3 regions of the Xanthomonas nasturtii genome follow, and region 3 is predicted to be linked to each of the others. Evidence: predicted binding sites of a transcription regulator. Region 3 holds the regulator's gene; each other region holds the start of a gene.

Region 1 (4,914 bases), 1.1 Mb from region 3:
CGCGTTGTAGCCGTAGTTGCCGGTGCCTTCCTTGACCTTGTTCAGGATCACGGACGGCTCTTCGCCGGCATTGGCCACGATTTCGCGCAGCGGGGCTTCCATGGCGCGCAGGGCGATCTGGATGCCGTGGGTCTGGTCTTCGTTGGCACCGGTCAGGTTACCAACGGCCACCAGCGCACGCACCAGGGCCACACCACCGCCCGGGACCACGCCTTCTTCGACGGCTGCACGGGTGGCGTGCAGGGCGTCTTCGACGCGGGCCTTCTTTTCCTTCATTTCGATTTCGGTCGAGGCGCCGACCTTGATCACTGCAACGCCACCGGCCAGCTTGGCCACGCGCTCCTGCAGCTTTTCGCGGTCGTAATCGGACGAGGTGTCTTCGATCTGGGTCTTGATCTGGCCGACGCGGGCTTCGATCGCGGCCGAGTCGCCGGCGCCATCGATGATCGTGGTGTTTTCCTTGGAAACCTGCACCTTCTTGGCGCGGCCCAGGTCCTTGATGGTGGCCTTCTCCAGCGCCAGGCCCACTTCTTCGGAGATCACGGTGCCGCCGGTCAGCACGGCCATGTCTTCCAGCATCGCCTTGCGACGGTCGCCGAAGCCCGGTGCCTTGACGGCCACGACCTTGACGATGCCGCGGATGGTGTTGACCACCAGGGTTGCCAGCGCTTCGCCTTCGACTTCTTCGGCCACGATCAGCAGCGGCTTGCCGGCCTTGGCCACGCCTTCCAGCACGGGCAGCAGGTCACGCACGTTGGAGATCTTCTTGTCGTGCAGCAGGATGAACGGGTCGTCCAGATCGGCCGACTGGCTCTGCTGGTTGTTGATGAAGTACGGGGAGAGGTAGCCGCGATCGAACTGCATGCCCTCGACCACGTCCAGCTCGTTTTCCAGGCCCGAGCCTTCTTCAACGGTGATCACGCCTTCCTTGCCGACCTTCTGCATCGCTTCGGCAATGATGTTGCCGATCGACTCGTCCGAGTTGGCCGAGATGGTGCCGACCTGGGCAATCGCCTTGTCGTCGGTGGTGGGCTTGGAGATGTTCTTCAGCTCGATGACGGCGGCCTTGACGGCCTGGTCGATACCGCGCTTGAGGTCCATCGGGTTCATGCCGGCGGCCACGGCCTTGGCGCCTTCGCGGATCAGGGCCTGGGCCAGCACGGTGGCGGTGGTGGTGCCGTCGCCGGCGTTGTCGTTGGTCTTGGAAGCGACTTCCTTGACCATCTGCGCGCCCATGTTCTCGAACTTGTCAGCCAGTTCGATTTCCTTGGCGACGGAGACGCCGTCCTTGGTGATGGTCGGCGCGCCGAAGCTCTTCTCGAGCACGACGTTGCGGCCCTTCGGGCCAAGGGTTGCCTTCACGGCATTGGCAAGCACGTTGACGCCACGAACCATACGGGTACGTGCGTCTTCACCGAAACGAATGTCTTTAGCAGCCATTGTCTGAAACTCCGGGATTTGAGATTGGGGATTGGGAATTCGCTAGAGCGGGTTCCGGGAGGGATGCGGGATCAGCTGCGCCAAGCGCACTGACCAATCCCGAATCTCGACTCCCGAATCCCGCCGTCAACGGCTTGAGCCGATGACGGCCAGAATGTCGTCTTCGCGCAGCACCTTGTACTCGATGCCTTCGGCCTTGTAGCTGCTGCCGGCGTACTGGCCGTAGATGACCTTGTCACCGACCTTGACCGCCGGCGCGCGCACGCTGCCGTTGTCCAGCGGCTTGCCGGGGCCGATGGCGACGACTTCACCCTTGGTGGACTTTTCCTTGGCGGAGTCCGGGATCACGATGCCGCCGGCGGAAACTTCGTCGGCTTCGATCGGCTTGACTACAACGCGGTCGTGAAGCGGCTTCATGCTCATAGAGAAAGACCCTCTTAAGTGTTTGATTGTTCTGGAAATTATCGGCGATGTTAGCACTCGCATATGACGACTGCCAGCACAGCGCGCGGAAAAAACCCGACTGAGCGGGTGCGGGCCAGAGATTGTGCTGCGCGGGCGGCTTTCAAGGGCTGGGCGCAAAAAATTTTTCGTCTGCGCGGTCTCATCCAGAGGCTAGGACAACTGCGGCGGCGGCCCGCAACGCGTCCTGCGCGTGCGCATCGGCAGCGGCGGCAGGGCCGATGCAGGCGCTCCTTGCCCGAAGCCACACCGCGCGAAGCAGCGCCGCCGCTGATCTCCCCGCAGCCTGCGCGTGCCCCATGCCGCGCAGGCCCAGGCGCGCATCCAGTCGCGCTCTAGAAATGGAACCAGGTTCCACCGTTTGTCATGCGCACGTTTTACAGTCGGGAGCGCATTCCCCGATCACAAGGAGCTGTCGATGAGGTTGCCGTCCCGTGCTGTGTCCCTGCGTTGCACCCTGCCCCTGGCCTGCGCGTTCGCGCTGAGCGCCACGGCCGCCAATGCGGCGGTCTTCATCAACGAGCTGCACTACGACGACGCAGGCGCCTCCGGCGACAGCGGCGAAGGCGTGGAAGTGGTGGCCACCGCCGGCGAATCGCTGAGCGGCTACCGCATCTATCTGTATAACGGCAGCGCCCCGAGCGCGGCCACGGTCTACGCCAACACCGCGGTGCCGGCCGGCAGCCCGGTCAGCTGCGGCAGCCAGGTGCGGCTGGCCACCGTGAGCTACGCCAGCAACGGCGTGCAGAACGGGCCCAACGACGGCGTGGCATTGGTCGACCCCAATGGCCAGTTGGTGCAGTTCCTCAGCTACGAAGGCGCCATCACCGGCGGCGGTGGCCCGGCGGCCGGGGTCACCAGCCAGAACCTGCCGGTCAGCGAGAGCAACAGCAGCGCGGTCGGCAGTTCGCTGCAACTCACCGGCACCGGCAGCGCGGAAGCGAACTTCAGCTGGGCCGGCTCGGCGGCGCAGACCTTTGGCGCCTGCAACCGCGGCCAGACCTTCAACGGCAGCGGCGGCGGTGGCGGCAGCACGGGCGCACCGACGATCACCAGCACCTTGCCGAACCAGGGCGCCACCGGCTTCCCGGCGGCCGGCGACCTGGCGGTGGGCTTCAGCGAAGCGGTGACGTTGAGCAGCGGCGCGTTCGCGCTGAGCTGCGCCCGTTCCGGCAACGTGGCACTGAGCTACGCAACCACGGGCACCCGTTTCACCCTGTCCACCAACACCGCCCTGGTCGGCGGCGAGCGCTGCACCCTGGCCATCACCGCCAGCGCCATCCGCGATGCCAGCGGCCTGAGCCCGGCCGCCAACCAGGCCATCGCCTTCACCGTGGCCACTGCCAGCGGCGGCGCCACCGGTTACTACTCGCGGGTCAACACCGCCAATGCCAGCCAGCTGCGCTGCTCGCTCAACGCCACCATCCGCGGCCACACGGTCTACCCGTACAGCGGCACCGGCACCAATACCTGGACCATCCTGGAGATGGCCGACGAGGACCCCAACAACAGCGGCCGCATCCTGGACGCCTACCGCAACCGCAGCTACGCCAAGGGTAGCGACCGGGCCGGGACCGGCAGCGGGCTGACCTACAACCGCGAGCACACCTGGCCCAACTCGCTGGGCTTCGGCAGCGCCACCGGCGACCGCGGCCTGCCGTATGCGCCCTACACCGACACCCACATGCTGTACCTGACCGACACCACCTTCAACGCCGACCGCGGCAACAAGCCCTATGCCACCTGCACCAGCAGCTGCGGCGAGCGCGTGACCGAGGTCAACGACGGCAGTGGCGGCGGCAGCGGGCGCTATCCGGGCAATTCCAACTGGGTGCGCACGCCCGACGGCAACGGCGGCACCTTCGAAGTGTGGGGCAAGCGCAAGGGCGACATGGCGCGTGCGGTGATGTACATGGCGATCCGCTACGAGGGCGGCACCGACGCGGCCACCGGGCAGTCCGAGCCGGACCTGGAGCTCACCGACGACCGCAGCAAGATCGTGCAGACCTTTGCCTCGCCGGCCTACATGGGCCTGCTGTCCACGCTGCTGGCCTGGCACCAGGCCGACCCGCCGGACGATGCCGAACGTGCCCGCAACCAGGTGATCTTCAGCTTCCAGGGCAACCGCAACCCGTTCGTGGATCACCCCGAATGGGCCACTACCGGTCTGTTCAATTCGGCCAGACCGGCCAGCTGCCAGCTGGCCAACTGAGCTGCGCCGGCCCGGCGCATGATGCGACGGGCCGGTAGAGTTGGGTCATGCGGGAAAAGACGTACGGGAACCGGTGGCGGCCAGGCGCCGGTGCCGACGGCGTGCTTCGCAGCAGACAGCACGCCCTCGATCGGATCCGATGCTGGTAACTAACGCCGGGCGTGGCAATGCGTAGCCTCCGCACCGACATGCGGAATTTCAACAACGCCTCGCCAACGACTGCTGCCTCCTCGCACGCGAGCGAAATAATCGTCGGGGCAGCCCGCGCAACGCACGCCGCAGACGTTGTCGGCCAGTCTTCGCAACCGAGCCCGCGTTCTTAGCCCTGGCATGGCCGGCGCAGTGCGGCACGCGCTACTTGCCGGCCCCAGGCCGCCGCTGCACGCAGGCACGGCCGCCCTGCCCTTCCGCACGGCGAAGGCAGCGAAGTTGCCACTGTTCCGGAACCGGCGGTCGATCCCCCGCAGGCAGGGGATTACACTGGCAGGTCGAATGAGCGCACCTTCTCTCCATTTGTTGTTCAGCACCTGCCCGGACGCCGACAGCGCCGACCGCATCGCGCACGCGTTGCTTGAAGAGCGGCTGGCGGCCTGCGTCACCCAGCTGCCTGGCGCGCAATCGCTGTACCGCTGGAGCGGCGCGATCGAGCGCAGCACCGAAGTGCAACTGCTGATCAAGACCTGGGACGACCGCCTGCCCGACGCTATCGCGCGGTTGCAGGCCTTGCATCCGTATGAACTGCCGGAAGCGGTCGCTGTCCAAGCCAGCGCCGGGCTGCCGGCATATCTCGATTGGGTCCG
Region 2 (4,914 bases), 2.3 Mb from region 3:
GTGCTCAAGCGCGACCTGCCCAATGTGCAGGTGATCGGCTGTTCCAGCATTGCCGAAGCGCGTCAGGCGCTGGAAGAAGGCGCGGTGGATCTGGTCACTACTTCGCTATCGCTGCCCGATGGCGACGGCCTGACCCTGGCGCGCAGCGTGCGCGAAGCGGCCGGGCAGGCGTATGTGCCGGTGATCGTGGTGTCCGGCGATGCGCAGCAGCATCTGGTGGAGCGCCGCTTCACCGAGTACGTCACCGACTATTTCGACAAGGCGCTGGGCCATGAAGCCCTGGCCACCTTCATCCGTGGCTATGTGCAGCCCGAGCCGGTGGTTGGCGCCACCGTGCTCTACATCGAAGACAGCCGCGTGGTGGCCGAGGCGACCAAGCGCATGCTCGAGCGCCAGAGCCTGAAGGTGGTGCATGTGCTCACCGCCGAAGACGCCTTTGCGCTGCTCACGGCCGAATCGCTGGGCCGCACCGAGCGTCGCATCGACGTGGTACTGACCGATGTGACCCTAAAAGGCGAGCTCAACGGGCGCGATGTGGTCGAGCGCATCCGCATCGATTTCGCCTACGGCAAGCGCCGCCTGCCGGTGCTGGTGATGACCGGCGACACCAATCCGCGCAACCAGTCCGAACTGCTGCGCGCCGGCGCCAACGATCTGGTGCAAAAGCCGATCGAAGAGCGCTTGCTGGTGACCAAGGTGTTGTTCCAACTGCGTCTGGCACGCCTCGAGGATCAGGCTGTCACGCTATGAGTGAGGTGGAAGGACGTATCCAGCTGGAACCGTCGTGGAAGGCAAAAGTGGGCGATTGGTTGCTGCGCCCGGAGATGCAGGAGCTTTCCGCTTTCCTGCGCCAGCGCAAGGCGGCCGGCGCGCGGGTGTTTCCGCCTGGCCCGCAGATCTTCGCCGCCTTCGACGCCACCCCGTTCGATCAGGTCAAGGTGGTGATCCTGGGCCAGGACCCGTATCACGGCGAAGGCCAGGCGCATGGGCTGTGCTTCTCGGTGCTGCCGGGCGTGCCGGTGCCGCCGTCGCTGCTCAACATCTATAAAGAGATCCAGGACGATCTGGGCATCGCGCGGCCGGATCACGGCTATCTGATGCCCTGGGCGCGGCAGGGCGTGCTGCTGCTCAACGCGGTGCTGACGGTGGAGCAGGGCCTTGCCGGCGCGCATCAGAACAAGGGTTGGGAAGGCTTCACCGACCATGTGGTGGAGACCCTCAACCGCGAGCGCGAAGGCCTGGTGTTCCTGCTCTGGGGCAGCTACGCGCAGTCCAAGGGCAAGGTCATCGACCAGGCGCGCCATCGGGTGTTCAAGGCGCCGCATCCTTCGCCGTTATCGGCGCATCGCGGCTTTCTGGGCTGCCAGCATTTCTCCAAGACCAACGAACATCTGCAGCGGCGCGGGATCGGCCCGATCGACTGGTCGCTGCCGCCGCGCAACGCGCTGGACACCACCTCGGCCGGCGGCTGAACGGCGTTGCCAACAGCCCATTTCGCACCCGATCTGTCACGGTTTACGCAGGGCCGGAGTGATAGCGTAAGGGCTGAATTCGGGGTGCCGGGTTGTAGAACACCGGCTATGCAATAAGCCCGAACGTTCTATAAATGGAATGCTGGGAACTCTTTCTGTACCCGGCAGTCCAATAGTTCGACTGCTAAGATGGTGCCTATGAACCAGACTACCTCGACTGCCCTTGTGGCAAACAATCTCCCGATTCCCAGTGCGCTCGGTTCGCTGGACGCCTACATCGGTGCCGTGCACCAGATCCCGGTGCTGTCGGTCGATGAGGAACAGACTCTGGCCCGCCGCTTCCGCGACGAGCTGGATCTGGATGCCGCGCGCGAACTGGTCCATTCCCACCTGCGCTTCGTGGTGCACGTGGCCCGCGGCTACAACGGCTACGGTTTGCCGCTGGGCGACCTGATCCAGGAAGGCAATATCGGCCTGATGAAGGCGGTCAAGCGCTTCGACCCGGAAATGGGCGTACGCCTGGTCAGCTTCGCAGTGCACTGGATCCGCGCCGAAATGCACGAGTTCATCTTGAAGAACTGGCGCATCGTCAAGGTCGCCACGACCAAGGCTCAGCGCAAGCTGTTCTTCAACCTGCGCAAGTCCAAGACCCGCCTGGGCTGGCTCAATGCCTCCGAAGTGACGGCAGTCGCCAAGGATCTGAACGTCTCCGAGCGTGAAGTGATGGAGATGGAGTCGCGTCTGTCCGGTCGCGACATCGGCTTCGATGCCTCGTCGGACGAAGACGACGATCACGGCCCGCCGTCGCCGGTGAGCTATCTGGTCGCTAACGAAGAAGACCCGTCGCAGGCGTATGAGCGGCACGACAGCGAAGACAATCAGCTGCAGTTGCTGCGCGAAGGCATGGCCGGCCTGGATACGCGCTCGCGCGACATCGTCAAGCGCCGCTGGCTGGATTCGGAGTCCAAGGTGACGTTGCAGGAGCTGGCCGACGAGTACGGCGTGTCGGCCGAGCGTATCCGCCAGATCGAGGCGAATGCGCTGAAGAAGATGAAGGCACTGTTCGTGGCCTGATCCTTCGATCATGCCCCAGGTGTTGCACAAACGGCCCGGTTTACCGGGCCGTTTGCATGTGGGGGGCCGGTGCTGCGTCGAGTCCGAAGATGCGTGGGTGTTCATCGTATTCGTTCGCCGATGATCGACCACACGCTGCGCCCGCGCGCGCTATTCCGGCAGGCGCGCCACCGGCAGATGCCAGCCGTAGCGGATGGCCATGAAGCGCAGGCCGAAACACACGCCGGCGCCGGTCGCCAATGACCAGGCCTGCGGTAGGTCGAGCACGTGCCCGATCGCGACCAGGCCGCCGCCGGCGAGTGCGGCAACGGCATACAGTTCGGCCTGCAAGACCACCGATGTGCGTGCGACCAGCAGATCGCGCGCGATGCCGCCGCCGATGCCGCTGAGCATGCCCAGCAATGTCGCGCTCAACGGGCTGAGGTGATAGTCCAGCGCCTTGCTGGTGCCGTAGACCGCAAACAGCGCCAGCCCGGCCGCGTCGAAAATCTGCACCGGGTTGCGCAGCCGCTCCACCGCTGCGTGCCAGTAAAACCCGGCAACGCCGGCCAGGCAGGCGACCAGCAAATACTGCGGCTGCACCAGCGCAGCCGGCGGGGTGGCGCCGATCAGCACATCGCGCACGATGCCGCCGGACACTGCCGCCGCGCAGGAAAGCACCAGCACGCCGAACAGATCCAGGCGGTTGCGCACTGCCACGGTCGCACCGCTCAGGGCGAATACGAAGGTGCCGAGCAGATCCAGCACGAACAGGACAGTTGCCACGATCAGGCCGTTGAATCAGGCTGCACAGCATCGCGCACGGCCTGTGGCGCTGTCATCCGTCCTTGCTGTTGGGCGGCGGGTCGTCGGTGGCGCCGCCGAAGATGATGCGTGCGGCGCGCTGGTAGCTCCAGTAGGCCATCGCCCAGTTCACCAGCACCACGAAACGGTTGCGGAAGCCGATCAGGAAGTACACGTGCGCGGCCAGCCAGAACCACCAGGCGACGATGCCGGAGAGCTTGAGTTTGCCCACATGTACGATGGCGGCCATGCGGCCGATCGTGGCCAGGTTGCCGAAGTCCTGATACCGGAACGCGGCTGTCGCCTGACCGCGCTGACGCGCGCGGATCGCCTTGGCGATGTGCTTGCCCATCTGCTTGGCCGCCGGCGCTACCCCTGGGACCGCGCGACCGCCCTGCTGCACCGACGCCAGGTCGCCGCCGACGAAGATTTCCGGGTGGCCGGGCACGCTCAGGTCCGCCTCCACCAGCACGCGGCCGGCGCGATCCAGGGGCACGCCCAGCGTGCGCGCCAGCGGCGAGGCAGCCACGCCTGCGGCCCACACCACGGTGCGCGCTGGCACGAAGGTCTCGCCGAGCTGATAGCCCAGCGCATCGATATGGGTGACCGGCGTACCGGTGTGCACTTCCACGCCCAGCCGCTCCAGCTGCTTGCGCGCCTTGTAAGTGAGATCCTCCGGAAACGAGGGCAGCACGCGTGGGCCGGCTTCGACCAGGCGCACGCGCGCCTGCTGCGGGTCGATATGGCGGAACTCGTTCTTGAGCGTGTGGCGGGCGATCTCGGCCAGGGTGCCGGCCAGTTCCACGCCGGTGGGACCGCCGCCGACCACCGCAAAGCTCAGCCAGGCGGCACGTGCGGCGGGATCGGATTCGGCTTCTGCACGTTCGAAAGCCAGCAGCAATTTGCGCCGCAGCACCAGCGCGTCGTACAGCGTTTTCAGGCCCGGCGCGTGCTCGGCCCACTGGTCGTTGCCGAAATAGGCATGGGTGGCGCCGGTGGCCAGCAGCAGCATGTCGTAGCCGAGCGTGTTGCCGTCGGCCAGGACCACTTCGCGGCGGCCCGGCGCGATATCGGTGACATCGCCGAGCAGTACTTCGACATTGCGTTGCTCGCGCAGGATGTGCCGCAGCGGCGCGGCGATGTCCGGCGCCGACAGGCCGGCGGTGGCAACCTGGTACAGCAGCGGCTGGAACAGGTGGTGGTTTTGACGGTCGATCAGGGTGATGCGGATGTTGGGGTCGTCGAGCGCGCGGGTCGCCCACAAGCCGGCGAAGCCGCCGCCAACCACAACAAGATGCAGCGGAGCTAGGGAGGGGGAAGAGGTCATCGTAAAGTCCGATGGATTGCGACGCGGGCTCGACAGCATGCCGCATCGGCAATGAACACGCCGCGTGAGCGCGGCTCGCCTGCGGCATCATGTCGCATCTCCCGCCCCGGTCACCGCATGTCGTCGCTCCCGCCCCCTCTGCCGCCGTTGCCGTCCGTATCGCCCAGTGCATCGCCAGCCGTGGCGCCGCTGGCCGCGCTCGCGCCTATGGTCAAAAAGCCACTCAGCGGTGTCGCGATCGGGTTGATTGGCGTGGCG
Region 3 (4,914 bases):
ACCCGTTCGGCGCCATTGGGGTCCGGCCGGGCACTGTCGTGCGGCTGCAGCTGGATCACGAACTGCCCGCCGCCCATGCCGAGCTCGCCGATCAGCGTGGTGGTGGCGGCCGACAGCGCCTCGGCGGCCGTGCTGCGGCTGTCGCTGAGCACGCCGGCGGCGCTGCGCCAGGCGGCAGTGGCGGTTTCGATGTGCTTGTCCAGCTGTTGCAGGCGCTCGTCCGCACCGCGCAGGCTCTCGACTTCGGCGCTCAGGTGGTCGCGGTGCGCGGCCAGTTCGTCCGGGGCAACGCGGTGTTTGCGCGCTAGGTCGTGCAGCCGGCCCAGGCGGCGTTCCATGGCTTCGAATTGGGCCGGGTCGGCCTCCAGGTCGTCGCGCACGCGGTCGAGCAGGGCCAGCGCTTCTTCGATCTGGATGACGGCGCTGTCCAGCAGCGCGTCCACTTCGCCCAGGCGTGGCTCGTGTTCGGCGACACGGGCGATATCGTGGCGGCTGTCCTGCAACAGGCCCAGGGCGCTGGCGCCGTCGTCGCCGTTGAGCTGTTGGGCCACGCTGTCGCAGGCGCCGATCAGCGCGGTGGCATGCGCCTGACGGCGGTGATTGACGTCCAATGCGGCGATCGCAGCCGGATCCAGATCCTCGCGTTCCAGTTCGCCAAGTTGATGCTCGAGAAAGCCAATCCGGTCGGAGACATCGCCTTGCGCCGACAATGCATCGCGCTCGTCCAACAGCGCCTGCCAGCGCTGGCTGGCCTGGCGCACCTGCTCGCGCTGGGCGCTGTTGCGGGCATAGGCGTCGAGCAGGGCGAGCTGGCTGTGGCGGGCCATCAGTGCCTGATGTTCGTGCTGGCCATGGATTTCGACCAGCCGTGAGGCCAGTTCCGCCAGCTGCGAAGAAGTGACCGGGCGGCCGTTGATCCAGGCGCGCGAGCCGCCGTCGGCACGGATGATGCGGCGCAGCTGGCATTGCGCTTCGTCGTCGAGTTCGTTGTCGGCCAGCCAGCTCAGGCCCGGGTGCTCGGCCGGTAGCTGGAATTCGGCCGACAGTTCGGCGCGGTCGGCACCGTGGCGGACCACACCGCTGTCGGCGCGCAGGCCGGACAAAAAGCCCAGCGCGTCCACCATCAGCGACTTGCCGGCGCCGGTTTCGCCCGACACCACGGTCATGCCCGGCCCGAATTCCAGTTCGGTGGCGCGAACAACGGCGAAATCCTTGATCGAGAGGTGTCTGAGCATGAGGTCGAGTGTGAACGCTTTGGGGAAGCTTAGGGTGGAAGGGGTCAACGGGGAATCGGACGCTTGCCATCCCCGGGGCCAGACATTATCTATGCCCAGTCTCACCGGATGATCCCATGCGCGCGCCCCAGTCACCCATGCTCGACCCCCGCGCCCGCCAGTTGCTGCGCACGCTGATTGCGCGCTACATCCGCGATGGCGAGCCGGTGGGCTCCAAGACGCTGGCCCAGCACGCGGGGCTGGATGTCAGCCCGGCCACCATTCGCAATATTCTCGCCGACCTGGAAGACGTCGGCCTGCTCAGCTCCCCGCATACCTCGGCCGGGCGCATTCCCACTGCGCATGGCTACCGCGTGTTCGTGGACAGCCTGGTGCAGATGCAGCCGCCCGGGGAGGAAGAGGTGCGCCGCCTGCGCGCCGAGCTTGCCAGCGGCAACGGCACCCAATCGCTGCTGGGCAGCGCCTCGCAGATGCTGTCGGCGATGAGCCACTTCGTCGGCGTGGTCAGCGCGCCGCGGCGCGAGCAGTTTGCGTTCCGGCATATCGATTTCGTGGCGCTGGACGCGCGCCGGGTGCTGGCGATCCTGGTGTTTGCCGACAACGAGGTGCAGAACCGGGTGATCGAGCCGCGCCGCGCCTATGAGCCGGCCGAGCTGGAACGGGTGGCCAATTATCTCAATGCGCAGTTCGCCGGACGCGCGCTGGCCGACATCCGCGCCTGCCTGCTGCGCGAGCTGCGCATGGCCAAGAACGAGATGGAGCAGCTGCTGGCGCATAGCGTGGACCTGGCCAACGAGGCGTTGGTGCCGGCCGATGCCGAGGACATGGTGATGGCCGGGCAGACCCGGCTGATGGGCGTGCAGGACCTGTCGGACCTGGACCGCTTGCGCGAGCTGTTCGAGGCCTTCGCCAGCAAGCGCGAGATCCTGCAGCTGCTCGAACGCACCATCCAGGCGCCGGGCGTGCGCATCTTCATCGGCGAGGAAACCGGCATGGTGTCGCTGGAAGACGTCTCGCTGGTTACCGCGCCGTATACCGCCAACGGCCAGGTGCTGGGCGTACTGGGGGTGATCGGGCCCAAACGCATGGCCTACGATAGGCTGATTCCGCTGGTGCAGACCGCCGCGCAGGTGCTGGGCGCGGCGATGGAACCGCCCGGTACGCGATAACCGGCATCGATCGGCGCGATCGTTTTGCTTGAAACGCGCGCGCGCGCCCACATACGGGGTGACGTTGGGGCGGGCGTTCCGCTTGCCCGGGAACTGCACATGAACCAAGACCACCCCGAATTCGACTCCGAAGACCTGTCCCAGAACCCACCCGAGACCGATCCGCTCAAGGCCGAGATCGAATCGCTGCGCAGCGAGATCGCGCTGGTCAAGGCCGATGCCCTGCGCGAGCGGGCCGATCTGGAAAACCAGCGCAAGCGCATCGCCCGCGATGTCGAGAACGCGCGCAAGTTCGCCAACGAGAAGCTGCTGGGCGAGCTGCTGCCGGTGTTCGACAGCCTGGACGCCGGCCTGAGTGCCGCCGGCACCGAGCCCAGCCCGCTGCGCGATGGCCTGGACATGACCTACAAGCAGTTGCTCAAGGTCGCGGCCGATAACGGCCTGACCCTGCTCGACCCGGTCGGCCAGCCGTTCAACCCGGACCAGCACCAGGCGATCAGCCAGGGCGAGGCCGAGGGCATCGCACCGGGCCACGTGGTGCAGGTGTTCCAGAAGGGCTACCTGCTCAACGAGCGCCTGCTGCGCCCGGCCCTGGTGGTCGTGGCCAAGCACGACTGAATCGCAGCGCCGGCTGAACTGCCAGGCGCAGGCGTGAAACACAGATGTGCGCCGGTGGCTTGAACACCTGCGCACCACCCCCACATCTCAGCCAGACCCGGCGTCGCCGGACACAGCTACAGAATCATCAGGAGCGTATCCATGGGCAAGATCATTGGTATTGACCTCGGCACCACGAACTCGTGCGTGTCGATCATGGACGGCGGCAAGGCCCGCGTCATCGAAAACTCCGAGGGCGACCGCACCACGCCTTCGATCGTCGCCTACACCAAGGATGGCGAAGTGCTGGTCGGTGCCTCGGCCAAGCGCCAGGCGGTGACCAACCCGAAGAACACCTTCTACGCGGTGAAGCGCCTGATCGGCCGCAAGTTCACCGACGCCGAAGTGCAGAAGGACATCTCGCACGTGCCGTACGGCATCCTGGCGCACGACAACGGCGATGCCTGGGTGCAGACCAGCGATGGCAAGCGCATGGCGCCGCAGGAAATCTCCGCGCGCGTGCTGGAGAAGATGAAGAAGACCGCCGAAGACTTCCTCGGCGAGAAGGTCACCGAAGCGGTGATCACCGTGCCGGCGTACTTCAACGACAGCCAGCGTCAGGCCACCAAGGACGCCGGCCGCATCGCCGGTCTGGACGTCAAGCGCATCATCAACGAGCCGACCGCGGCAGCCCTGGCCTATGGCCTGGACAAGAACGGCGGCGACCGCAAGATTGCCGTGTACGACCTGGGCGGCGGCACCTTCGACGTCTCGATCATTGAAATTGCCGAAGTCGATGGCGAGAAGCAGTTCGAAGTGCTGGCCACCAACGGCGACACCTTCCTGGGCGGCGAAGACTTCGACAACCGCGTCATCGAATACCTGGTGGACGAGTTCAACAAGGATCAGGGCATCGATCTGCGCAAGGATCCGTTGGCGCTGCAGCGCCTGAAGGACGCCGCCGAGCGCGCCAAGATCGAGCTGTCGACCAGCCAGCAGACCGAAGTGAACCTGCCGTACGTCACTGCCGATGCCTCGGGCCCGAAGCACCTCAACATCAAGTTGACCCGTGCCAAGCTCGAAGCACTGGTGGAAGACCTGGTCAAGAAGTCGATCGAGCCGTGCCGCACCGCGTTGAACGATGCCGGCCTGCGTGCCAGCGACGTCAACGAAGTGATTCTGGTCGGCGGTCAGACCCGCATGCCGAAGGTGCAGCAGGCGGTTGCCGATTTCTTCGGCAAGGAACCGCGCAAGGACGTCAACCCGGACGAAGCCGTGGCCGTGGGCGCGGCGATCCAGGGCGGCGTGCTGGCCGGCGACGTCAAGGACGTGCTGCTGCTGGACGTGACCCCGCTGTCGCTGGGCATCGAAACCATGGGCGGGGTGTTCACCAAGATCATCGAAAAGAACACCACCATCCCGACCAAGGCTTCGCAGACCTTCTCCACCGCCGAAGACAACCAGTCGGCCGTGACCGTGCACGTGTTGCAGGGTGAGCGCGAGCAGGCCCGCTTCAACAAGTCGCTGGCCAAGTTCGACCTGTCCGGCATCGAGCCGGCGCCGCGCGGCATGCCGCAGGTGGAGGTGTCCTTCGACATCGACGCCAACGGCATCCTGCATGTGTCGGCCAAGGACAAGAAGACCAACAAGGAACAGAAGGTCGAGATCAAGGCCGGTTCGGGTCTGTCGGATGAAGAGATCCAGCGCATGGTCGCCGACGCGGAAGCCAACCGCGAAGAAGACAAGAAGTTCCAGGAGCTGGTGCAGACCCGCAACCAGGCCGATGGCCTGATCCACGCCACCCGCACCGCGATCACCGAGCATGGCAGCAAGGTCGGCGGCGATGTGATCGGCAAGGTGGAAGCGGCGCTGGCCGATCTGGAAACCGCCATGAAGGGCGACGACAAGGCGCA

The links. Region 3 encodes HrcA, which represses chaperone genes, less so after heat shock. Its sites were predicted from a motif close to TTNGCACTCNNNNNNNNNGAGTGCNAA; they were not measured.
Region 1: a site for HrcA is predicted at 1,914-1,940, ahead of M3O59_RS02660 (co-chaperone GroES). Genes of this name have one in related genera too.
Region 2: a site for HrcA is predicted at 1,634-1,660, ahead of rpoH (RNA polymerase sigma factor RpoH). Genes of this name have one in related genera too.

The regions. Positions count from the first base shown of each region.
Region 1 is NZ_CP142084.2:613,410-618,323, reverse strand. Features, by position in the region: gene groL (chaperonin GroEL) at 1-1,440, opposite strand, end outside; gene M3O59_RS02660 (co-chaperone GroES) at 1,567-1,863, opposite strand; gene M3O59_RS02655 (endonuclease) at 2,321-4,114, shown strand; gene cutA (divalent-cation tolerance protein CutA) at 4,607-4,914, shown strand, end outside.
Region 2 is NZ_CP142084.2:4,245,055-4,249,968, reverse strand. Features, by position in the region: gene M3O59_RS18635 (response regulator) at 1-750, shown strand, start outside; gene ung (uracil-DNA glycosylase) at 747-1,472, shown strand; gene rpoH (RNA polymerase sigma factor RpoH) at 1,671-2,546, shown strand; gene M3O59_RS18620 (trimeric intracellular cation channel family protein) at 2,697-3,311, opposite strand; gene M3O59_RS18615 (NAD(P)/FAD-dependent oxidoreductase) at 3,364-4,656, opposite strand; gene M3O59_RS18610 (hypothetical protein) at 4,774-4,914, shown strand, end outside.
Region 3 is NZ_CP142084.2:1,731,096-1,736,009, forward strand. Features, by position in the region: gene recN (DNA repair protein RecN) at 1-1,235, opposite strand, end outside; gene hrcA (heat-inducible transcriptional repressor HrcA) at 1,373-2,404, shown strand; gene grpE (nucleotide exchange factor GrpE) at 2,504-3,022, shown strand; gene dnaK (molecular chaperone DnaK) at 3,164-4,914, shown strand, end outside.